Regions from separate parts of the Candidatus Thiodiazotropha sp. AKIB8 genome, predicted to be linked through region 1. Evidence: predicted binding sites of a transcription regulator. Region 1 holds the regulator's gene; the other holds the start of a gene.

Region 1 (20,868 bases):
TGGTGAGGTTGCGCATGGAAAACCTGGGTATTGAGCATGTCTATCAGGGCAAACTCGAGAAGCTTCCAGCGTATGAAGAGTTGAGAGATAAACTGGGGCTTACTGATGAGCAGGTCGCTTACGTCGGGGATGATGTTGTGGATCTTCCTATCATGCGTCGAGTCGGGCTTGCCATCGCCGTTCAGGATGCGCACCCCTTTGTGGTTCAACACGCCCACTGGCAAACGCCTCATGGCGGTGGACATGGGGCTGGCAGGGATGTTTGTGAGATGATCATGGAAGCGCAAGGAACCTTGCAAGCCAGTTTGGATCACTATCTTTGAAGCATGAGTTCGCAGTTGATTATGGATATGTGGGAAGTCTAGCTTGAACAGACGCCTGCTTGGTCTCTCCTTGATGCTCGCCCTGGTGCTGAGTTTAGCCTGGTGGGTGAATGAACTGACGCGCCCTGAGATGCAGAAACGACAGGTAGCTAGGGATATCCCTGATTCCTATGCCGTGGACCTACGCGTAAAACAGTACAATGAGGATGGGGAGCTTCTGCAAACATTACAAACCCCTAAAATGTTACATTATGAGAAGCGTGGTATTACCGAGCTGTTAAAGCCAGTGGTATGGCGTTTCCGAGCCGATACGCCGCCATGGAGGATGCAGGCAGAACAGGGTGTGGCAGACCATCAGCAAGAGACACTCTATCTTCCGGGCAGAGTGATCATCGAGCGTGAAGGAAAGGGTGATTTCGCACCTTATCTGATTGAGACCGAAGATCTGACTTTTAAATCAAAAGACTCATATGCATCAACGGCTGAGGCGGTCGAAATTCAGAGTGGTCAGCAGCGAATATCAGCAGTCGGCATGCAGGCATGGCTGACTGAGCCATCTCGCTTGAAGTTATTACATCAGGTACGAGGCTACTATGAGTTCGAGTAAGGGCATTCTGTCAATCCTGGTATATGGCCTTGTCTGTTTTGGCGCAATGCCGATTATGGCCTTGGAGAGTGATCGGGATCAGCCAATGCAGCTTGAGGCGGACAGTCTAGCCATTGATGAGTCGACAGGTATCAGCCTCTATGAGGGGAATGTGACGATTACCCAGGGTAGTATGAAGTTGTGGGCTGAGCGCCTCTGGGTTCATCGTCGGCAGGGAAAGACGGAGCGGATCATCAGTGAAGGTGAACCGACTAGATTCAGTCAGCTGCCGGAAGTCGATGGGGTAGAGGTGCATGGTCAGGCGCGAAGGATGGAAATTCATGTTGATCGTGATGAAATGGTATTGATTGACAATGCTCTGCTTGAGCAGGGCGGTAACAGTTTTCGAAATGACCGGATTGTTTACAATCGAACCAGTGCCCAGGTGAAGGCGGGTAGCAGTGCTCAGGGTAAAGAGCGGGTTCAAGTCGTAATTGAACCCCAGACCAAGAGCGATGCACCGTGAGCCAGTTGCGGGCTGATGCACTTGAGAAGCAGTACCATAAGCGTAAAGTGGTCGATGGTGTTTCGCTCAATCTGAATAGCGGTGAGGTTGTTGGGCTGTTAGGGCCAAATGGTGCCGGAAAGACCACCAGTTTCTACATGATCGTGGGCCTTGTTCAGGCTGATCAGGGTAGAATCTACCTGGATGGAGAGGAGCTTACTGATCTTGCAATGCATAAGCGCGCCAGCATGGGTATTGGTTATCTGGCCCAGGAGCCCTCTGTTTTCAGGCGGCTCAATACTGCGCAGAATATATTGGCGATACTTGAAAATCGAAAGGATCTGGACGCGCAAGCAAGAAGAGCGCATTGTGACCGGCTTTTGGAAGAGTTCGGTATCGAACATTTGAGAGAGAGTATGGCTATGAGCCTCTCAGGTGGAGAGCGACGCCGCCTGGAGATTGCCCGTGCGCTTTCAATGGAGCCCGCATTCATTTTATTGGATGAGCCATTTGCAGGTGTCGACCCAATTGCGGTTATCGATATTAAAAGAATCATTCAACATCTTAGAGAATTAAAGATTGGGGTGTTGATTACCGACCATAATGTTAGAGAGACTCTTGATATTTGTGATAGAGCCTACATCATTAATACTGGTAAGGTATTGGCGGAAGGAACCACCGAGGAGATCCTCGATAACCAGGAGGTACGTAGTGTTTATCTGGGCGAAAATTTTACTATGTAAGGCTATGTTTATGTTTTTTCATGGATTATGTGATTTAAGAGTAGAGATGATGACTACTCGTCAGCTGACAAAATGAAGGTTAAAGTATGAGGCAGAATTATATTCAAACGAAACAAATACCAAGAATTATTCCGTGAACGGCATTTATTAGCTAGAATGAATATAAAGACATACAAATAACATACCAGGTTTAAAGATATCTCTGCTATGAAGCAGGCTCTACAGCTCCGGCTCGGACAACATTTAACAATGACACCTCAGTTGCAGCAGGCAATACGCCTGTTGCAATTGTCTGCGCTCGACCTGAGTCAGGAGGTGCAGGAGGTTCTTGAAACAAACCCCATGCTGGAGGGTGAAGAGGAGTTTAGTCAGCAGACTCAAAAAGAAGAAGCTAGTCAAGAGAGCTCTGATCAGAGTTCAGACAATAAAGAGTCTTTGAGCTCCAACGATATCAACAACGAGCGGGAAATTCAGACCGACAGTAGCCAGATCACAGAAGACCTGCCCGTTGATAGTGAATGGGCTGACGTATACGACAGTTATCTTCCCCCATCGAGCAGTGGTAGTGAATCTGCAGACAATGACTATCTGGTTCAGCGCAGTGGCGCGATCACTTTGCATGACCACCTGGTCTGGCAGATGACACTGACCCCATTCACTGAGCAGGATGTTCTGATTGCCACTAACCTCATCGACAGTATTGATGAGGATGGATATTTCAAAGGTGATCTCCAGGAGATCCTGGTTTCCCTGAATGATGAGGAGATGACTCTGGAGGATGTAGAGGCAGTACTTCATCGTATCCAGGCTTTCGACCCTCCGGGGGTTGGTGCTCAGGGTGCTCAGGACTGCCTTCTAATTCAACTTCGGCAACTTCCTGAAAAAACACCCTATTTGGATTTGGCGATCAGACTCTGTCGCGACCATTTCAACTTGCTCTCTGCGCAGGATCAGAATCAGATCATGCGACGAATGAAGGTTGATCAGGACGACCTGATGGCTATCATGCAGTTGATCAGGACGCTCAATCCTCACCCTGGCACAGCGATCGCCAAAAGCGAGCCTCAGTATGTGATTCCTGATGTATTCGTCAGCAAGCGCAATAATCGCTGGGTTGTGGAGCTAAATGGTGAGGTTACGCCTAAACTAAGGGTAAACAACGACTATGCCAGTCTGATCAAGCGTGCGGATCAGAGTGATGACAATACTTTCCTGAAAAACCACCTGCAGGAAGCGCGTTGGTTCATCAAAAGCCTGATGAGTCGAAATGAGACTATTCTGCGTGTGGCGAGTAAGATTGTTGAATATCAGCGGGGCTTTTTTGAACATGGCGAAGAGGCTATGAAGCCACTGGTTTTACGGGATATCGCTGAGGCTCTGGAGATGCACGAGTCGACCATATCCAGGGTGACAACCCAGAAGTATATGCATACCCCCAGGGGTACGCTGGAGTTTAAATATTTCTTCTCCAGCCATGTGAACACAAGTGCAGGGGGTGAGTGCTCCTCCACTGCTATACGTGCGCTGATAAAAAAATTGATTGCTGCAGAGAATACAAACAAACCTCTCAGCGATAACAAAATCGCCGCCATATTGTCGGAACAGGGTATAAAAGTGGCCCGCCGAACGGTGGCAAAATACCGCGAGTCGATGAGTATCCCACCATCGAACGAGCGTAAGCGACTGATGTAGGTGAAGTGAATTATCGGAGTGGCTATCATATCATGCTTGATATGCTTACTGAACCGGAGCGGTTTCAGATAAAAGTGGATTCATGAATGAGTTGCTGTAAAAATGCCCCGGCGTTACTTCACCGCCTCAGTTAGAGTGATGAGCCAACTCATCTAAGACAGGAGAAAATTATGCAGATAAGCGTTACCGGTCATCATGTGGAAGTTACCGATGCCTTGAAAAGCTATGTAGATAATAAGTTCGAACGTCTTGAGAGGCATTTTGATAATGTAATCAATGTACATGTCATCTTGAGCGTAGAGAAGCTGAGGCAAAAGGCAGAGGCCACCATGCAAGTGAACGGTGCCAGCGTATTCGCTGATGCAGTACAGGAAGATATGTATGCGGCCATTGATGGGCTTACCGATAAGCTGGATAGGCAAGTCATAAAGCATAAAGAAAAGATGCAGAGTCACCGTGCCGGTAGTGGCGCGAAGTACGCTGTAAGTAGCAGTAGTTCAGAATAGATAAAACTGGCGAGGTCTCCATGTTTCCCGACGGATTTCTGCTTGAGGAACGGATCGGCTGCAGTGTGGAGGCAGCCAGTAAAAAACGTGTCCTGGAGCAGCTTGGCCAAAGATTGGCCAATTCTGCTCCTGGTCTCACACAGGATACTGTGTTTGATGCATTGCTTGAGCGTGAACGTTTAGGCAGCACCGGACTGGGCAAAGGAATAGCGCTACCCCATGCGCGAATGTCACAGATAACACAATCCACCGCAGCATTTATTCAGCTGCCTTCAGGGGTCGATTTTGATGCGATCGACAGCCAACCGGTGGATCTTGCCTTTGCCATGCTGGTTCCTGAGGAGGCAACTGAAGCCCATCTGCAACTACTGGCAAAATTGGCCAGGATGTTTGATGACCCTCCATTCTGCTCGGCACTGCGTGAAGCGGAAACAACGCAGCAACTGTTTCAGTTAATCCGGCAGCGAGAAGCGGCGATAACGTCAGTTTAATGCCCACCAACTACACCATTCGCGATCTTTTCGACGAATTTGCCAGCGAACTTTCACTGAGCTGGAATGGTGATGGTGATGAAAAAACAATAGAGTTGGACAGTGAGTCGCCCCACGGTCAACAACCTGTGGGACCACTGAATCTGATTCGACCCAATCAAATTCAAGTGATTGGTCCTCCTGAGCAGAAACATCTACAGAGCAGCGGTGAAGAAAAATACCGGGAATCTCTGAGGGCGCTTTTTACCACCTCTCCTCTGGCGCTGATATTTACTGATGGTCTAAAGCCTCAACAGAGCTGCTTTGAATTGGCAGAAAAGAACAGAACTGCACTCATGTTCACCCCGAAAGGTGACAACTATGTAATCCATCGACTGCTGGAGAAATTCAGTCTTCCAGTGGGTGAGACGCTGTTGTTACATGGGGTCTACATGGAAGTTTTAGGTAAGGGTGTACTGCTTAGTGGAGATCCGGCAATCGGAAAAAGTGAGCTGGCCCTGGCTCTGATTTCGCGGGGGCATCGTCTTGTGGCTGATGATGCAACAGAGTTTTATAAAACCGGCGGTAAGACCTTGAGCGGTCGCTGTCCCAAGGTACTGCAGGACTTCCTCGAAGTTCGTGGATTGGGGCTGATTAATGTGCGTGCGATCTTTGGTAACAGTGCTATAAAGCCAGAGAAGCAGCTACACTTAATAATCGATTTGCTGCACTTTGATGATAAAAAATTAGATGACATGGATCGCCTGGAAGGTTGTCATTCCCATCGAACATTGCTGGGAGTTGAGGTGCCGCAGACGAGCCTGCCTGTTGCAGCAGGTAGAAATCTGGCAATCCTGGTGGAGACGGCTGTACGACAACATCTGCTGAAGATGGATGGGTACAACGCGACCGAGGATTTTATCGAACGTCAGAAAAACTATATAGATCAGGCTTAGCCTACTCTCATTGATGTGTGCAGGATGAATATGCTGAGGGTAAACTCAGCTGGGCAAGGTATCCCTATCTGCTTTGTCGATATTCCTGTTAACTTGTTTACAAAAAAGGTAATTACCTCCTACGATCTGGCGATGTTACCGAGCTGGATTCGGGTAAAACACTAGTTTCAAGAGTCTGAACAGAATGGCAAATGAGATAAAACTTCAGATTGTTACAGGGCTCTCCGGCTCAGGAAAGACCATTGCTCTGCATACCCTGGAGGATATGGGGTACTACTGCATTGATAATCTTCCGGTCTCGCTTTTGGTTTCAGTATCCGATTATTTGAACGGTGAACCTGAGGAGATCTTCAATAAAACTGCAGTAGGTATTGATGCACGCAGCCAACCAAGTCAGATCTCAAGTCTGCCGGCAGTGGTGGAGAACATTCGTCAGCGTGGTATTAATTGCAATATGTTGTTTCTCGATGCCCAGCTGGATACGTTGATCAAGCGTTTTAGCGAGACCCGGCGTAAACATCCCTTGAGCAACCAGCAACGCTCCCTCAGTGAGGCGATTCAACATGAGCGAGAACTTCTGCAGCCGTTGAGTGAAGCGGCGAATCTCAGAATAGATACCACTCACAGTAACGTACATGAGTTACGAGACTTGGTTCGTAATAGAATCGATGGTGAGAATGGGCAGGTTTCAATTCTGTTTGAGTCCTTCGGATTCAAGCACGGGCTGCCTCGAGATGTGGACTATTTGTTCGATGTGCGGTGTTTACCCAACCCCTATTGGCAGACTGAATTACGTACCTTTACCGGATTGGATCAGCCTGTTGCTGAATATCTTAATGCTCAGAATGAGACCAACCTCATGGTGTCAGACCTGATCAGCTTTCTATCCCGTTGGATTCCCGCTTTCGAAGCAGATGGGCGCAGCTATTTAACCATCGCTATCGGTTGTACAGGTGGGCAACATCGTTCTGTGTATGTTGTTGAACAGTTATATCGACATTTTAAGGATGCAGGTTTGCAAGTCATGTCTCGCCATCGTGAGTTGTCATGAGCATTGGGTTGTTATTGATAACCCATTCTCAAATTGGTGATGCTCTGCTTGAGACAGCAAATAAGATGTTCAATGGTGCGCTGTTGTCTGTTGAAACATTAACTGTGTCGATTGACTGCAATCCTGATCAAATTAAAACTCAGGCCCGTAAAGCAGTGGATAGTCTTGATGAAGGGGATGGCGTGTTGGTGTTTACCGATATGTATGGCTCCACACCCAGCAATATTGCTTATAGTCTGGCTGAGTCAGATCGAGTGAACGTGGTATCAGGGCTTAATCTGCCGATGTTGATTCGTACGCTCAATTATCAGGATCTCGACCTTAAATCACTAACGGAAAAAGCCGTCAGTGGTGGCAGGGATGGGATTCATTGCTGTAAAAGCCCACTAAAATAGTATTAATCATGCTTGAAAAAGAGATAGAAATAGTAAACAAACTTGGATTGCATGCCCGTGCTGCAGCAAAGCTAGTCAGCTGCGCCAATGGTTACGACAGTAACGTATTTTTGAACCGAAATGGTCAACGGGTTAATGGTAAAAGCATTATGGGTGTGATGATGCTTGCAGCAAATAAAGGCTCTGTATTGAAGCTCGAAATCGATGGCAACGATGAACAGCAGGCGATGGAGGCATTAATAGTTCTCATCAACAATAAGTTTGGGGAGGAACAATGACGCTCTCCTGTCAGGGCATCGGTATCAAGACGACCCGCGAGGTCGCAATTGGTGATGCCTACCTTTTACAGCAAGGCGTACCGGAGATCACTCATCGAGAGATTACCAGGGATCGGATTAATGCCGAGGTAGAGCGTTTTGAAACGGCCTTGCTGACCACCACCAGTCATTTACGTTCAGTACGCAACCTGATCCCTGAGGATACTGCCCAGGATATCAGCGAGTTTATTGATACTCATCTGTTGATGCTGGAGGACAATGCCATCAGTCAGGCAACTATAAGCCTGATCCAGGAGAAGTTATACACCGCTGAGTGGGCATTGCAGGTACGGCGAGATGAGCTGGTTAGGGTCTTCGATGAGATGGACGACCCCTATCTGCGTACCCGCAAAGATGATGTGAATCATGTTGTGGGGCACGTGCAATTTGTTTTGGCCGGTGGAGAACCTGAACAGAGGGGTGATCTCAAAGGGCGGGTCATCGTGGCACGGGATCTGACCCCTGCTGAAACTATCATGATGAAAAATCAGGGGGTTGCCGCATTTATCACCGAGTATGGTGGGCCGCTCTCCCACACCGCAATCCTGGCACGCAGTCTGGGTATTCCTGCTGTAGTGGGTATTCACCAGGCAACCGTTCTGTTTCGACAGGGAGAGCCGCTGGTTGTTGATGGCGCACAGGGTGTTGTGCTGGCTGATCCTACCGAACGAATCCTGGATTACTACCGGCAGCGAATAGAGACCCGCCGAAGAAGAGAGGTAGAGCTTCGCCAGCAGGTAGACCTGCCTGCTCTGACTACAGACGGCGATCAGATATTTCTCTATGCCAATATTGAGCTTCCAGAAGACATCGGCATAACGATGGAAAACCGAGCAGATGGGGTGGGTCTGTTCCGCACTGAATTTCTCTATATGAATCGTAGCGAACCCCCGACTGAAGCTGAGCAGTTGGATGTCTATATCGCTGCTGTAAGAGGATTGGGCGGTATTCCGCTCACGATACGTACACTCGACCTGGGGGTGGACAAGACCACGGGCGCAATCGCCGAATCGAGTTGCATGCCATCCATCAACCCAGCACTGGGGCTGCGGGCGATCAGGCTCTGCCTGAAGGAGCCTGAACTGTTTGTGCCACAGCTGAGAGCTATTCTCCGCGCATCTGCAGAGGGGCCGGTTCGACTGATGATACCGATGCTCTCTGGGATTAAAGAGTTAAAGCAGGTTTTGGATATCATCGACAAAACCAAGCATGAGCTGACTGAAGAGGGAATCCCTTTCGATTCTGAGATTCCTGTCGGCGGTATGATAGAGGTTCCGGCTGCTGCGATTATAGCGGATCGTTTTGCCCAATTACTCGACTTTCTCTCGATAGGTACTAACGATCTGATTCAATACACCCTTGCGGTGGACAGAATGGATGAAGAGGTCAATTTTCTTTTCGATCCGCTGCACCCGGCTGTGCTGTCACTGATTCAAAATACCATTGATGCAGCTCGTCAGGCAGATATACCAGTCAGTATGTGTGGCGAGATGGCAGGTGATCCGCGTTATGTAAGGTTATTGATCGGGATGGGGTTACGCGAACTCAGCATGCAGCCCAGTGCCCTGCTTGAGAGCAGAGAGTTGATCCGCCAGAGTAACCTGACAGATCTCAAGCAGAGAACTGATCTCTTTTTTGAGCAGCTGGGTGAGAGTGATGATGAGCAGCTGTTCGATAAGCTGTTTGTATAATAAAAAGCGCTCATAAGATGATATTTAGCTGCACATGAAACTCATCTAATTAGTTTTCAAGCGTTGATAATTGTTTATCTATTACCAGCAACTAATCGCAAGATATAGCCAACCCTACTACCTATCACAATGAGAGAGTCAGATACCATCTCTCCCTTACCTTCCGTAGGGTGGGGCCATGCCCCACCATATATGGTGGGAAATAGTGATAAGTTGCAGAGAAGTTCATTCAAGATCCAGAGTGATCATCCACTATTTGTCTACTTCTAACCTATTTGGTGGGGCATGGCCCCACCCTACGGTACAAACATAATAAGTCCGTAGCCTGGATGAAGTGCAACGGAATCCTGGGGAACAGCGCACCAACCATCCCGGATTCCGCTGTGCTCCATCCAGGCTACCTGGGTATCCATGGCATGTTGAACATCCGGGCACAGTTCGATAGCTCAAGATTTTATGAAATACCGAAACTCGCCACCTTATAAACCAAGGTTATCGACAAAATCCATTTTAGAGTTGCAATGGAACAGGGTATCTACGGTATAGGTATCACCTTTGTGCGGTTGGGTGAGAGTGATGATGAGCAGCTGTTTGGATTATAAATTGTCTTCTGCAGGAGTATCTGAATCAGAGCTCGACAGACTCTACGATGCCTATCAGTCATCATCTTCCTCGGGGTATTCATGGCATAAGGTGCAACTCACTTGCGTACCTTTCGCCACGAAGATGGTTCTCTCTCCATCATCGTCCCGCAGGTAGTTTCTGTCATCAGCAGCTTGGGATAACACGGTACCTTGCAGGTTAACGCCATGGCAACTTTGGCAACTGCTGGGGTTATCTTTGTAAAAGTCTTCATGATCAAGGTTCCAGCCTCGGCTATTGACGTTATGCATGCCATGGGGGCCGGACGTGGTCAGAGGCAGGCTGGTATGGCAAGTGCTGCAATCACTGATTGTGCCGACATGTCCCTGGAGTTGTATCGATGCCAGGTTGTCATTGGAAGCCTCATTGGCATTCGGCCAGATGGCATGGGTTGAGCCATGACAGCCTTCGCAGGCAACACCGCCATGACCGAGACTGTTGCGATAGAGCGTCAAATCGTTTTCTGCGAAGCGTTTGTTGGTCGCGATTCGGGGTGTTGCTGTGTCGATGTTGTCTTCCCAGGCCTGGCTCAGTCTCAGGCTGGTACCAAGATGACTGGTTGCATCACCGGTATGGCAGGATTCGCAGCGAGGCTCGTCAAGCCAAGGTGTTCTTGTCTCCTGGCCTACGGCAAGCATACTCCCATGACAATCGGCACATTCGATACCTGCACCACCCATAGCGCCACGAAGGCATTGGGTAACTTTTCCTGGGTGGCACTGGTAGCAGGTCTCTTCCAGGTCGCCATTGCTGGGGAAGATCGGTTCTCCGCTCGTTTCATCAGTCAGCTGACCATGATGCCTGTGCATGACTTCTGACATGGTGTCATTTCCGAGTTGGCTGCCGGCAGGTCCAGAACCACTTAAATCCAAGGCAGCAGAGTAGTGGCATGCGGCACAAAGTACGGGTTTGCTTGCTACCAGGTTGGTAGCGTGTTCCGCATCATGCAGTAGCAGTATGTTCTCTTTTGCGGCCTGCAATACGGCATTGGAATCATTGATGTCGTCCGGGATCAGGTAGGGGATTTCGCTGGAGATGGGTGCCGCAATCTCACCTGCTGCATGACAGTTCTGGCAATCTGCCTCTGAGGCGACGGGTAAGACGACATCAAGCGTGGCAAGGGCGGTTTCGCTACCCACTTGCTGGGCAGTGACTCTCATCAAAGGATAGGCGTTGGGTTGTCCGTTGTCGTCGACCGGCAGAATTGGAATACCCTCAGCAGAGAACCAGCCTTTGGATCTGTTGAATTCGTTGAACAGCTGGGGATCATTGGCGCTGTATGGGTTGAGAATGCCAGGCATGTTTTGGCCAAATACCAAGCCCTCGTCCGGCACTGGGTTATCTCCGAACAGATCGAAGACATAGCTATTACCCGAATTTGGGTTAATGCTCCAAAAGTTGGTTTTATTGACACTGCCGGCCAGGTTCTGGCTGGTAGTGTTGATCGAGCCGCTCGGATCAGATGTAGCGAGATAGCTGACTTCGACGCTATTGTCATCAAGCAGTTTCGGAGGATTACCCCGTTCAATCACCTGGCTGTGTATGACATTGAAGGGGGGCAGGATGACGAATGTCGAATAGTCGAGATCCGCACAGTGCATACCCAGGTCATTAAAGGCCAGAACGCGATGGCTGCCGCTGACTTCAGTTACGCCTGGACCGCTGTTGTCATCATCATCGTCATCACTGTCGTCGTCTCCACCGCCTCCACCACAGGCAAAGAGTGAGAGACTTAGTGTTAACAGGGTTATCCAGCTATGCTTTCCATTCATGCCATCACTCCCTTTGTAGAGGCAGATGATCCAGTGTTGGTTTGTATGGGAATTATATCCCATATTTAGAATAATTGTCTTGCTGGGTGCTTTTTATTGATTCTCAAGTTTCTTTGCGTCTTTGAGTCTCTTATTCCTCTTCAACAGATTGGTGGGGCAGGGCCCCACCCTACCGAGTAGCTCAAAGTGGGGGGCCCTAAGATGCTTAAAATATGATAACAACTTTCGTATGCATTTCTGATTAACCCGACACTTGCTCCACCTGCCATATCTTACTGGCATATTCACTGATGGTGCGATCACTTGAGAAATAACCCATGCGCGCGGTATTGAGTATTGCCATTTGGACCCAGGATGAGGGTTCCCGATAGATGCCATCTGCTTTATCACTGATGGACATATAGGTATCAAAATCGGCCAGGACTTTGAAATGGTCACTGCGCAGCAGGTTATCGGTGATCATGCGATAGCGGGAGGGTTCTTCAGGTGAGAAGAAACCGTTCGCGATCATATCGATGATGCGTTTTAGTCTGGGATCGGACTCATAGTATCTCTGTGGATGATAGCCTTGATGATTGAGCCGGGCGATATCATCAGTGGTGAGTCCGAATATAAAGATATTTTCATCTCCCACTTGCTCAAGCATCTCCACATTCGCACCATCCATAGTGCCCATGGTCAAGGCACCATTCAGCGCCAGCTTCATGTTGCCGGTTCCCGATGCCTCCATACCTGCGGTAGAGATCTGCTGTGACAGTTCAGCGGCGGGAATGATGTCGGTGGCGGTAGTGACATCGTAGTTGGGGATGAAGATGATCTTAAGGCGGTCGCTGACAGCGGGATCGTTGTCGATTACATCTGCAACATCATTGATCAGGCGTATGATCATTTTCGCCATACTGTAGCCAGGGGCTGCCTTACCACCAAAAAGAATGGTGCGGGGAACACAATCGATACCTGGATTATCGACCATTCGGTTGTAGAGTTCGATTGCGCGAAACAGATTCAGCAATTGGCGTTTGTATTCATGAATTCGCTTTACCTGGACATCGAACAGGGTAGTGGGATCGACCTGTTTATGCAGGTAGTACTCAATCAGGTTGGCCATGTGATCCTTGTTGGCCTTTTTGATATCAAGGAATTTGTCCTGGAAGCTGCTGTCCTGGGCGAATGCCTCAAGCTTTTTTACCTGGCTGAGATCCTTTATCCACTCGGGGCCGATAGCATCACTAATCAAAGATGAGAGTTTTCTATTAGAGAGGTATAACCAGCGACGAGGGGTGATGCCGTTGGTGATATTAATGATTTTGCCTGGATAGAATTGGTTGAACTCCTTGAAAGTCGACTCTCTCAATAGCTCACTGTGCATGGCAGAGACACCATTCACCTTGTGGCTGCCGATGATCGCCAGATGAGCCATGCGGATACGTCGCTCCCCACCTTCATCGATGATTGAGAGGCGGCGCAGGATATCCATGTCTCCAGGATGGAGGTGTCCCAGCACCAGCAGGAAGCGTCGATTGATTTCGAGAATCAGTTGCAAGTGGCGGGGAAGGAGTTCTTCAAGGATCTTCACCGGCCAGGTCTCCAGGGCCTCCGGCAGCAGGGTATGGTTGGTGTATGAGAAGACCCTGGTGGTGATCTCCCAGGCCGGTTGCCACTCCAGTTGATGCTTGTCCATCAGCAGTCGCATCATTTCCGGTATGGCAATGGCTGGATGGGTGTCATTGAGCTGGATGGCGACTTTGGATGGTAACTCCTTCAGATCTTCATGGTCTGTGAAGAAGCGTCGCAGGATGTCTTTCAGTGAGGCGCTGACGAAAAAGTACTGCTGCTTTAATCTAAGCAGCTTATTCATGGTGGAGCTGTCGTTGGGATAGAGTACTTTGGATATGTTTTCTGAGAAGGTCTTGCCGACTACCGCCTCTGTATACTCCCCCTGGTTGAACTGATTGAGGTCGAAGGCTTCGTGGGCCTTGGCGCTCCACAGGCGCAGATTGTTTACCGTATCATTCTGAAAACCGGGAATCGGGGTGTCGTAAGCCTGTGCGATGACAATGTCGCCATCGATCCAGTCGAAATGCTTACGGCCACTGCTATCCTGGTACTCCATGACCCGTCCGCCGAAGCGAATCCGGTAGGAGACTTCCGGACGTGGAAACTCCCACGGGTTATCATGCACCAGCCAGTTTTCCGGCAGCTCTACCTGGCTGCCATTCTCAATTTTCTGGCGGAACATGCCATATTCAAAACGGATGCCATAACCATAACCGGGAATATTCAGGCTCGCCATGGAATCGAGAAAACAGGCAGCAAGTCTTCCCAGGCCTCCGTTACCAAGGGCTGCGTCGTGTTCCAGGTTTCGCAGCTGTTCAAGTTCGATGCCCAGTTTGTGCAGCGCCTGGCCGCACGCATCGTAAATATCCATATTCAACAGGCTGTTGATCAGGCTGCGACCGATCAAGAACTCCATCGAGAGATAGTAGACACGCTTGGCATCGTGTTTGTAGTAGTTACGTTGTGTCTCCATCCAGCGTTCGATCAAGCGATCCCGAACCACATGACTGAATGCCATCATCCAATCGTGATCTGTTGCTGTGAATGGATCCTTGCCGATGGTGTAGACCAAATGGTTGGAGACTGACCTCTGAATTGCCTTAGGATCAGAGCCCAGGTAGTCATATTTAAAAGCACTATGTTTAACGTCGCTGCTCATAACTGCCTGCTTGTTGTGTGGATTTATTGACTGATTTCGAGATCTCTCAATGAATATACCAATCCCTACAAGAATTATATTGGTTTTTTGGATTGCTGTGGTTAAGGGTGAAAGATTGAGCGAGTATTTTATTTAAGCCGTTTGTTATCTGAGTGATTTAAGCAACTTATATCGCATAAACCAAGGAAGAAGTAGAGTGTAGAGAATTAGCCCAAAGGCGTCTGCTGACAGGTCAAAGAGAGAAAAGAGGCGATGGGGGAGAAAGGCCTGCACCACCTCAATGGCGAGACCGTAACCCAGAAGTAAAAAAAACTTTAACTGATTCCAAGGGGATTCAGGCCAGGAAAAGTCCGCCAGAAAAGCAAGGCAGAAAAAAGCGATCATGTGAGAGACTTTGTCATTCAGGCTGCTGACACCCGGTAGATCCAAAGGGGTGAAAGCCAGATAACTGATGACTGCTATTGAGACACCCAAGGCACCCCGAAACAGGGTGCGATGAGTAGAGTGTTTCCGACTGGGTTTTTCAACCGCCATCAGCAGCCTTTTCCCGGGCAATGGCCCGGTAGGCTATATCAGAGCGGAAGTAGATATCCTGCCATTGAATTGTACGGGTGAGCCGATAGGCGTCCTCCTGGGCTTGGGTAACACTCTCTCCCAGAGCCGTGGCACAGAGCACTCGCCCACCTGCAGTCAGTACTTTATCACCATCCAGGCGAGTGCCTGCGTGAAACACTTTCTGATCACTTGATGACGATTCAGACAGTCCGGTAATGGTTAGGCCTTTGTCGTAGTTTCCTGGATAACCGCCTGCCGCCAGGACGATGCCAACCGATGCACGGGGATCCCAGACAGTTGTTTCCTGATCCAGCTCTCCTTGCAGAGCGGCGAGACAGTGTTTGACCAGGTCAGAACGCATGCGCAACATAATGGGTTGTGTTTCCGGATCTCCAAAGCGACAGTTGAATTCAATCACTTTAGGGGTGCCATCGGCAGTGATCATCAGGCCGGCGTACAGAAAGCCGGTATAGGGTAACCCTTCATCCGCCATACCCTTGATGGTTGGATAGATGACCTCATCCATAATGCGCTTCTCAACGCTATCGGTAACTACCGGCGCAGGTGAGTAGGCACCCATACCACCGGTATTGAGGCCCGTATCACCATCACCGATTCGCTTATGGTCCTGGCTGGTGGCCATGGGCAGGACATGTGTGCCATCAGCCATGACAATAAAGCTTGCCTCCTCGCCCTCGAGGTACTCCTCAATAACCACCCGATGGCCAGCTTCCCCAAAAGCGTTGCCGGCAAGCATGTCACGTACTGCAGACTCGGCGGTCTCCATCTCCATGGCGACGATGACCCCTTTACCTGCAGCCAGGCCGTCGGCTTTGATTACAATGGGTGCGCCACATTGATGTAGATAATCCAAAGCGGGATCTATCTCAGTAAAGGTCTGATAGTCAGCAGTGGGGATTTTATGGCGAGCGAGGAAATCCTTGGTAAAAGATTTTGAGCCTTCAAGCTGAGCAGCGCCCTGTGAGGGTCCAAAACAGCGCAAGCCGGCCTTCTGGAAGGCGTCGACTATACCCATTACGAGAGGTACTTCAGGCCCTACGATGGTCAGGCCAACTTGATTCTGCCTGGCAAAGTCCACCAGTTGGTCAAGGGCCTCTACGCCAATCTCTACATTCTCAAGTTTATCTTCCAGCGCAGTACCAGCATTACCTGGGGCTACAAACACCTTCTCTGCCAGGGGAGATTGTGCAGCTTTCCAAGCAAGGGCGTGTTCTCGGCCGCCCGAACCGATTACCAGTATATTCATCAGTGACGGAAATGACGCATGCCAGTGAATACCATCGCCATGTTGTGCTCGTCAGCTGCAGCGATGGCTTCGTCATCACGCATAGAGCCACCGGGTTGAATGACTGCGACAATGCCAGCTTCGGCAGCATTGTCTATACCATCGCGGAAAGGAAAGAAGGCATCAGATGCCATCACCGAGCCTTTGACTTCCAGCTTGGCATGTTCTGCTTTTATTGCTGCGATGCGTGCAGAGTTAACCCGGCTCATCTGTCCTGCGCCCACGCCAATGGTCATGCCGTCACGGCCATAGACAATTGCGTTGGACTTGACATATTTAGCGACTCTCCAGGTAAACAGAAGATCTTGCATCTCTTGTTCAGTAGGCTGTCTTTTAGTGACAATCTTAATCTCTTGTGTCAATTGCAGATCGGCATCTTGAACCAGTAAGCCGCCGTTGACACGTTTGTACTCAGTACGATGCACAGATTCGCTGAGCCACTCACCACAGGCCAGTAGGCGAACGTTCTTTTTACTGCTTACCGCTTCGACTGCAGCAGCAGAGACCTTGGGGGCAATAATCACTTCTACGAATTGCCGCTCAACAATGGCTTTTGCTGTATCCCCATCCAATTCACCATTGAAGGCGATAATTCCGCCAAAGGCCGATTCAGGATCGGTGCTATAGGCGCGGTCATAGGCCTCAAGCAGATTTTTACCATAGGCGACACCGCAGGGATTGGCATGCTTGACGATGACGCAGGCCGGGCCTTCATCAAAGCTCTTAACACACTCCAAAGCTGCATCGGTATCGCCGATGTTGTTATATGAGAGTGCTTTGCCTTGTAGTTGAGTAGCTGTGGCAACACTCGCTTCCTCAATATTGTGTTCAACAAAGAAAGCGGCTTTCTGGTGGGGATTTTCACCATAGCGCATGGTTTGACTCTGTTTGAACTGTAACGATAGCGTACGAGGAAAATCAATCACCTCACCCTCAGTTCTGGCACCAAGATAGTTGGCGATTGCACCATCATAGCGAGCGGTGTGTTCAAAGGTTTTGACTGCCAGGTCAAAGCGGGTGGAGTCACCTACCAGATTGTCATTAGCCGCCATTTCGTCGATGATTCTCTGGTAGTCAGATGCATCTACAACGACAGTGACATCTTTATGATTCTTTGCCGCCGCTCTGAGCATGGTTGGGCCGCCGATGTCGATATTTTCAATTGCGGTGGGCAGATCGCAATCCGGTTTTGCCACAGTCTCTTCAAATGGATAGAGGTTAACCACGATCAGATCGATCTGACCAATGCCGTTCTCCTTCATTACGCCATCATCGGTACCACGGCGACCAAGGATTCCGCCATGGATTTTTGGATGTAGAGTCTTGACTCTGCCATCCATCATTTCCGGGTAGCCTGTATATTCTGATACCTCGATAACAGGCACATCATTTTGGGTAAGTAGTTTTGCGGTGCCTCCAGTGGAGAGTATTTCCACATTTTTTTCTGCCAGATTGCGGGCGAATTCAACAATCCCCGTCTTGTCTGAGACACTGATCAGTGCGCGTTTTATCGATGCCATGAGTGATACCGTTGGTTGTTATTTAGAAATATTGTTTGGTCACGTTAAAAAAAATCACTATGAAGGGAATCTACAATTAAATCTGTCGGATGCTTCAATGATTTGATATGACGCAAATGATCGTTTTGGCATGATCTGCAAAGTAGTCAGATATTGCCGCTTAATTCACATAAGATGATTCTGTAGTTCAATCAAGGTCGTACTGGGAAAGTTTCTTGCGCAAGGTGCTGCGACTGATGCCCAGGATGGTGGCAGCTTGTGTCTGATTCCCGCCGGTATGCTTCATGACACTTTCAAGTAGTGGCGCTTCAACCTCATTCATTACCAACCGATAAAGATTGTTGGCACCATGTCCGTCTAAATTACTAAAGTAGCGCTGCATGGCGTCGCTGACACACTGTCGCAAGGGTTCAGATTTTTTGCTGTGAGTAACTGTCAGATACTCTTCGCTTTGTTGGTCAGGTAGAGCCGCTTCAATCATCATGCTGCCAGGTCCCTTTTGTTATACAGGAACTCAAAATATTCCTGAATTGCCTGCATTTGCTCTGCAGGTGATTCTGAATAGTTTATTTTGTTCCTGAAAACGGCGCCTTCAGGGCGCCCTTTGCTGTACCAGGCGATATGTTTGCGGGCAATGCGAACGCCAAGGTACTCCCCATAAAATAGATGCAACTGCTGGACATGTTTGGTAAGGATGCCAGCAACCCATTCGAGTTCCGGTTCAGGCAATAGCCTGCCGGTTTTTAAATAGTTGTCGATCTCGTTAAAGATCCAGGGGCGTCCTTGCGCAGCGCGGCCAATCATTAGGGCGTCAGCGCCTGTTCTTTCAAATACCTCCGCAGCCTTATGCGGGGAATCAATATCTCCATTTGCAATAACCGGTATGGTTATCATCTGTTTAATCTGTCTAATGGTCTCATACTCGGCATGACCTGAAAATTTGCAGGCTCGAGTACGGCCATGAATGCTCAATGCCTGGATGCCAGCATCTTCGGCTATCTCGGCAATTCGTAGACCATTTCTGTTTTGTGGATCACTGCCGGTACGTATTTTAAGGGTGACCGGGACATCCACAGCATCAACAGTCGCTTTTAGTATTTCAGCGACCAGTGGTTCATCCTCAAGCAGTGCAGAGCCGGCGGCACGTTTACATACTTTTTTTGCTGGACAACCCATATTGATGTCGATGATCTGGGCGCCCATCTCTACATTGGCGCAGGCGGCCCGAGCCATCATCTCAGGATCAGAGCCTAAAATCTGTACGCTGATTGGTGCATCCTCACCTTCGTGGTCTAGTCTCCTTACGCTTTTTTTAGTACCCCATAAGGACGCATCGGCAGAGATCATCTCTGACACGGCAACACCTGCGCCCAGACTTCTGCATAGTTGTCTGAACGGCCTGTCCGTTACGCCTGCCATCGGCGCTAAGAACAGATTATTTGCAATTTTATAGGGCCCAATGCGCATTTAAATCGCCCCTCTTAGAGGGCTTTTCACAGGATAAGGAGGGGTTGGGATACTACCCGTAAATCGGGGTGGAAGCAAAGGCAAAATCGAGTTGAATTGATCCAGTGCAGGGGTTCGAAAGAGATGAAACTTGTGAATCGGCTGGAAGGGTGTTGAGTAAGCTATTCAATCTCCTTTAGATATATAGGCTGAAGAGGATGAAAATGAATATACATTTAAAATGTAAACTTTTTTGAGAAGTAAATTCCCTGATTGTGATGTCGTTTTTAATTCAAACCAGGGTTGGTGAAAGTTTAGGGTTGTCTTATTTATTACAAGCCGACGACATATTCAGTTGCCGGGTTAATAAAATGGTCAAGTACTAATGGAGGTTATGAGTCAATCGAATTTAAAGAAACTCAAATTTAAAACCAGTGACCTCTTTGCCGGGATCGACCAGTTCAAGATCGATTTGGATCGGTTTCAGTTTGGGCATCAACTCATCTGTTCCGGTATATGCTGGGCGATATTGAGACGTGCTAAAAGTTCGACGCGCGATGAGTGCCCCCATATCGTTGAACAGGCTTAGTTGAAGTTTAGGAAAGGGTTGTTGAAACGGTGCGGTATTGACTATCTCAAGACGCATGGAAAGCGTATTCTCTTTTTCAGGGTGAGCGCTTAACGAGCGCTCGGTAACCAGTATCTTACTTCTGTCTTTTCGCTGCGGTGTGGTGCAGCCGGCAACAGTGCAAACAACATCCAATAGTTGTCTGCCTGTTTCATGATGTATCAGGTTATCCCGATACTGCCATGCCATCTGCCCGCATAGCGGTATCAACAATAGCAATGATCCGATGGTCCAGAAGATGGAGGCGCCGTTTGAATCTGCTTCCTCATCATCCTGAGCTTCAAAAGTGAAGGGTAACTCCTTCTCAATTTGATCCTCGATGTTTCGGAGCTCCTCTTCCACCGACTCAATTGGCGGCTCTTCCTCTGCCAACTCACTGCTATCCGTATCGCCTTGACGTTCAGCTTCAAGTTCACTGCTATCATTGATCAGGCTATCCGATGACGCTTCATATTTATGATGAGACTCAGGGATGTCCAGCTCGATAATCTCAGCAAGGCTGGAATTCGGGTGTTCACTGTCGAGGAGTAATGAAGCCGAGTCCTTGTCCAGTAATTCAGACATTTGGGATTCTGAGCCGGAGGCAAAGTAGTCAGGCTCTGTCTCCAGACCATCATTCACTTCATAGAGGTACGGGTTGCTACTCTCTTCCAGTAAGCCTGGTTCGTCGCTCTCCAAATTTGAATCATCTGAAAATGGAGGAACAGGGGATGAGTCATCTGCTAGATCATCAAGTGACCTCTCAACTTCACTGTCATTGATCAGTGCTGAGTCATGATCATGTTGTTGGGGTGGGTAGTAGAGGAGTTGATCATCTGAGACACGCTCTTCATCTGTCGCGACATCCACTATCTCTTCTTGATTGCTGAATGGTTTCGGAGTTTCTTGAAGGGTCTCCAATGCATTGAAGATCTGGTTGCACTGGCAGCACCTGACCTGACCCTCGGCGGCCTTGAGTTGCTCCGAGTTGATGCGGAACAGAGTTAAGCAGTGTGGGCACTGGGTAAACATGGGTTGAATATCGGTCAGTTACTTAGGGCCTGTTAAG
Region 2 (3,530 bases), on a different contig from region 1:
CACGGTATGTGCAAAGCAGAGAACTGCCGCAGTAAGAAATCCGGGACGGGCCAGAGGTATCACTACAGTGAGGAAACGATCCCATGGTGAAGCGCGTAGGGTAGAGGCTACTTCCATGGGGCGGGGGCCAAGGGCTTCAAAGGCATTTTGCAGAGGCTGTACCACAAAGGGCATGGAGTAGAGCACTGAGGCAAGCACCAGGCCTTCGAATGTGAAAGGCAGGGTGCCTATTCCCAGGGCCTGGGTCAGCTGCCCCACAGGTCCATCGGGAGCCAACATAATGAGCAGGTAGAAGCCGAGTACCGTAGGCGGAAGCACCAATGGCAGGGCGACAACTGCGGCCAGCGCCTGTTTGTACCAGGCATGGGTTTTTGCCAGCCACCAGGCGATAGGTGTGCCAATGATCAGCAACAATAGTGTTGTGGTGCCAGCTAACTTAAGGGTCAGCCAGACCGGTTGCCAGTCGAATGCCATAGTCTGCTCCAGTAGTTATACCTCGGAAGATAGAGGTGGGATCAAAACCCACCACCTGGTGATGGATTTCACTCTACTCCGTAGCCAAACTCTTTGATCACTTTGCGTGCCTCATCGCTTTTAAGAAACGCAAGTAAGTCGGTGGCGGCTGGGTTGGATTCTCCTTTTTTCAACAAAACCGCTGCCTGATCTATCGCTCTATAGTAGTTTGATGGAATCTCCCATAATGTACCGCGTTTTCCCTTCCAGGCCTTGATCTGAGCTAAGGCGATGAAGCCGGCATCGGCATTGCCGGTTGCTGCAAACTGAAAGGTTTGAGAGATAGAGTCGCCTTTCACTAGCTTGGAGCGGTTATTTTCCAGAACACCAAGCTGCTGCATCACCTGCTCCGCAGCCTGACCATAGGGTGCGGTTTTTGGATTGGCCAGGGCCAGATGTTTGAACGTCCCGTGTTTCAGGAAAGTCTCGCCCTCCTTGAACAGATCTTGTTTGATACTCCAGAGCACCAATTTACCTTTCGCATAGACAAAGTGGCTGCCTGCAACCGCGAGCCCCGCTTTTTCCGCCATTATCGGTCTCTTGGTATCCGCTGCCAGGAAGAGTTCGAAAGGGGCGCCATGCTCAATCTGTGAATAGAGTTTACCTGTTGAGCCATAACTGACTTTGGTTGTGTGTCCAGACTGCTTTTCGAATAGTTTGACAATCATGCGGGTGGCATCGGTGAAATTGGCCGCAACTGCAATCTTCACCTCTTCAGCAACCACTTGGGTAGCAAATAGGGGTATACTAATTAAGGTAGCTTGCAGGAGAGATTTAAAAAGTTTCACGATAGATACTCCATATCATGGTTGTAAAATCAGTGGACACCGAGGATGACGTGTGAGGCTTTTACCAAAGCGCAAACCTCACTGCCTTGCTCAAGGTGCATCGCTTTGGCACTCTCTTCTGTGATTATGGCGGTAAGGGTTTTGTCGCCATCCAGTGATATCAGGGCTTCACTATTCACAGGGCCATGGCGTAGCTCACAAACACTACCGCAGAGACGATTTCTGGCACTGCTCGCAAAGCACGCATCTGCTGGCACCAGAATAATGAATGAGGCTTTGATCAATGCGTAGGCTTCACTCCCCAGGCTGAGGCCGAGCTGTTCCACAGATTCGCGGGTAACCATAGCAATCAAGCGATCTTTCTCATTGATCGACAGAGTGACTTCACTATTAATGGGGCCTGCACTGATGGCCTCTACTCTCCCTTGAAACTGGTTTCTTGCGCTGGTACGCATGGTAAGTTTCCTGATGTTTTGCTGTAATTTCCCGAAGTCATCCAGTTTTTGGCTGAGCCCATCAGTAAAGTGCTGATACTCAGCAAGCAATACTTTGAATCCATTAATCAGCTGGTGACCCTCATCGGTTAATCGGGTACCACCACCGTGACTGCCACCTGGTTGTTTAGCGACGAGTGGGCTATCCCAGAGATTGTTCATCTCATTCAGGGCGTCCCAGGCTGATCGATAACTGATCTTCAACACTTTAGCTGCTGCAGAGATCGACCCCTGATTGTCGATAGTCTCCAGAAGTTCGATGCGTTTGGCAGTAATAGTGCCTCCGAGATCACTGCTGAGGCGTAAATCTCCAGCTATGTAGGTATGTCGTCTGCTCATCTATGCCAGCTTATTGGGATTCCTGAGAAAGCGTTATTCCGATATGCAGAATCATTGCATAACGTTAGTCAGTAACAATATCAACTTGTAGTGCAGTTCGTGTGCCAAAAAAATAATTATATAAAATACAACGTGTTAAGTTATTTTGATGGATTTGATTAATGTGGCTTTTTCGACAATTGTCGGTTTTACCTCAGTCGAAATGAATTCTGCCGAGCTATTCAGCTCACGGGATATCTTGTGCACGTTGGGCACTACAGTTCGTCTTGTTCAAATTTATTCGTATTTAGCTTGTAGCGCAGTATCAAGATGGCCAAGGTCAACATGGAAAGTTACACTGCAAATTATAGAAGACAACTGCCGACTGACTTGATGAAGATTGTTCGAGAAACCACTGAATTCGCACTGATAAATCGCTATTTCAAGAAACTCACCAATTCGAGGGAGGATGTGGTGCTTGGAATTGGTGATGATGCAGCCCTGCTGGAAGTACCCGATGATATGTCCCTGGCGGTGAGCATGGATACCCTGGTATCAGGAATACACTTTTTTGAGCAGGTCGCTCCTGAGTCCCTTGGGCATAAAGCACTGGCAGTTAATCTCAGTGATCTGGCGGCCATGGGAGCCGATCCGGCCTGGGTGACACTCTCTTTGACCTTGCCTGAGGTGGATGAGACTTGGGTGTACGAGTTTTGTCGGGGATTTGCCGGATTGGCCAACCAATATGGTGTACAACTGATTGGTGGGGATACCACCAGAGGGCCGCTTAGTATTTCGGTGCAAGTGCATGGGTTTGTACCTCAACACCTCGCCATGAGGAGAGGCGGCGCAAGGGTGGGGGATGATATCTACGTGACTGGAACCTTGGGAGATGCCGCATTTGCATTGAAACAGCTTAAGCAATCGAAATCGCCTTCAGCATTGGCACCACTGGAGCGATTGGAGCGACCACAACCCAGAGTTGAAGCTGGACTTGCATTGCGTCACTTAGCCCATAGCGCCATTGACCTTTCAGATGGCCTTTTGGCGGATCTTGGGCATATTCTCTCATTGAGTGGTGTTGGCGCTACTTTGCAGCTGGAGACAATACCCCTCTCAGCGGAAGTGGCTTCAGCAATGGGTTTGCATCGGGATTGGTCTTTAATCGTAGCGGGAGGAGATGACTACGAACTCTGTGTTACCCTGCCTGCATCCGATAGGGAAGAGGTGGCCGAGATCGCCAGTGGATTAGGCCTGTTCATAACCCGTATAGGACAGATAGAAAAACAACAGGGATTACGTTGTCGGGACAGTAATGGTGATCACTGGTCACCTGCTCACCTGGGTTTTGACCACTTCTCGTCATAATTCCAGATTCCGCAAATCCATGTTCAACTAAGATTCTGGGATAATGGAA

What was found. Region 1 encodes sigma-54, which starts transcription at its own class of promoters, with help from an activator protein. Its sites were predicted from a motif close to TGGCANGNTNCNTGCTT; they were not measured.
Region 2: AC4IFB_RS02460 (TOBE domain-containing protein) is a predicted target of sigma-54. The motif match lies at 2,225-2,241, and genes of this name have one in related genera.

Annotation. Positions count from the first base shown of each region.
Region 1 is NZ_JBSYOO010000016.1:6,398-27,265, reverse strand. It holds gene kdsC (3-deoxy-manno-octulosonate-8-phosphatase KdsC) at 1-323, shown strand, start outside; gene lptC (LPS export ABC transporter periplasmic protein LptC) at 367-930, shown strand; gene lptA (lipopolysaccharide transport periplasmic protein LptA) at 917-1,435, shown strand; gene lptB (LPS export ABC transporter ATP-binding protein) at 1,432-2,157, shown strand; gene AC4IFB_RS03020 (RNA polymerase factor sigma-54) at 2,365-3,849, shown strand; gene hpf (ribosome hibernation-promoting factor, HPF/YfiA family) at 4,020-4,355, shown strand; gene ptsN (PTS IIA-like nitrogen regulatory protein PtsN) at 4,376-4,846, shown strand; gene hprK (HPr(Ser) kinase/phosphatase) at 4,846-5,781, shown strand; gene rapZ (RNase adapter RapZ) at 5,966-6,832, shown strand; gene AC4IFB_RS02995 (PTS sugar transporter subunit IIA) at 6,829-7,227, shown strand; gene AC4IFB_RS02990 (HPr family phosphocarrier protein) at 7,236-7,505, shown strand; gene ptsP (phosphoenolpyruvate--protein phosphotransferase) at 7,502-9,235, shown strand; gene AC4IFB_RS02980 (cytochrome C) at 9,892-11,649, opposite strand; gene AC4IFB_RS02975 (glycogen/starch/alpha-glucan phosphorylase) at 11,891-14,365, opposite strand; gene AC4IFB_RS02970 (VanZ family protein) at 14,510-14,899, opposite strand; gene purD (phosphoribosylamine--glycine ligase) at 14,889-16,187, opposite strand; gene purH (bifunctional phosphoribosylaminoimidazolecarboxamide formyltransferase/IMP cyclohydrolase) at 16,187-17,746, opposite strand; gene fis (DNA-binding transcriptional regulator Fis) at 17,934-18,230, opposite strand; gene dusB (tRNA dihydrouridine synthase DusB) at 18,227-19,213, opposite strand; gene AC4IFB_RS02945 (DUF3426 domain-containing protein) at 19,602-20,831, opposite strand.
Region 2 is NZ_JBSYOO010000014.1:22,439-25,968, forward strand. It holds gene modB (molybdate ABC transporter permease subunit) at 1-474, opposite strand, end outside; gene modA (molybdate ABC transporter substrate-binding protein) at 543-1,301, opposite strand; gene AC4IFB_RS02460 (TOBE domain-containing protein) at 1,331-2,134, opposite strand; gene thiL (thiamine-phosphate kinase) at 2,444-3,481, shown strand; gene AC4IFB_RS02470 (phosphatidylglycerophosphatase A family protein) at 3,525-3,530, shown strand, end outside.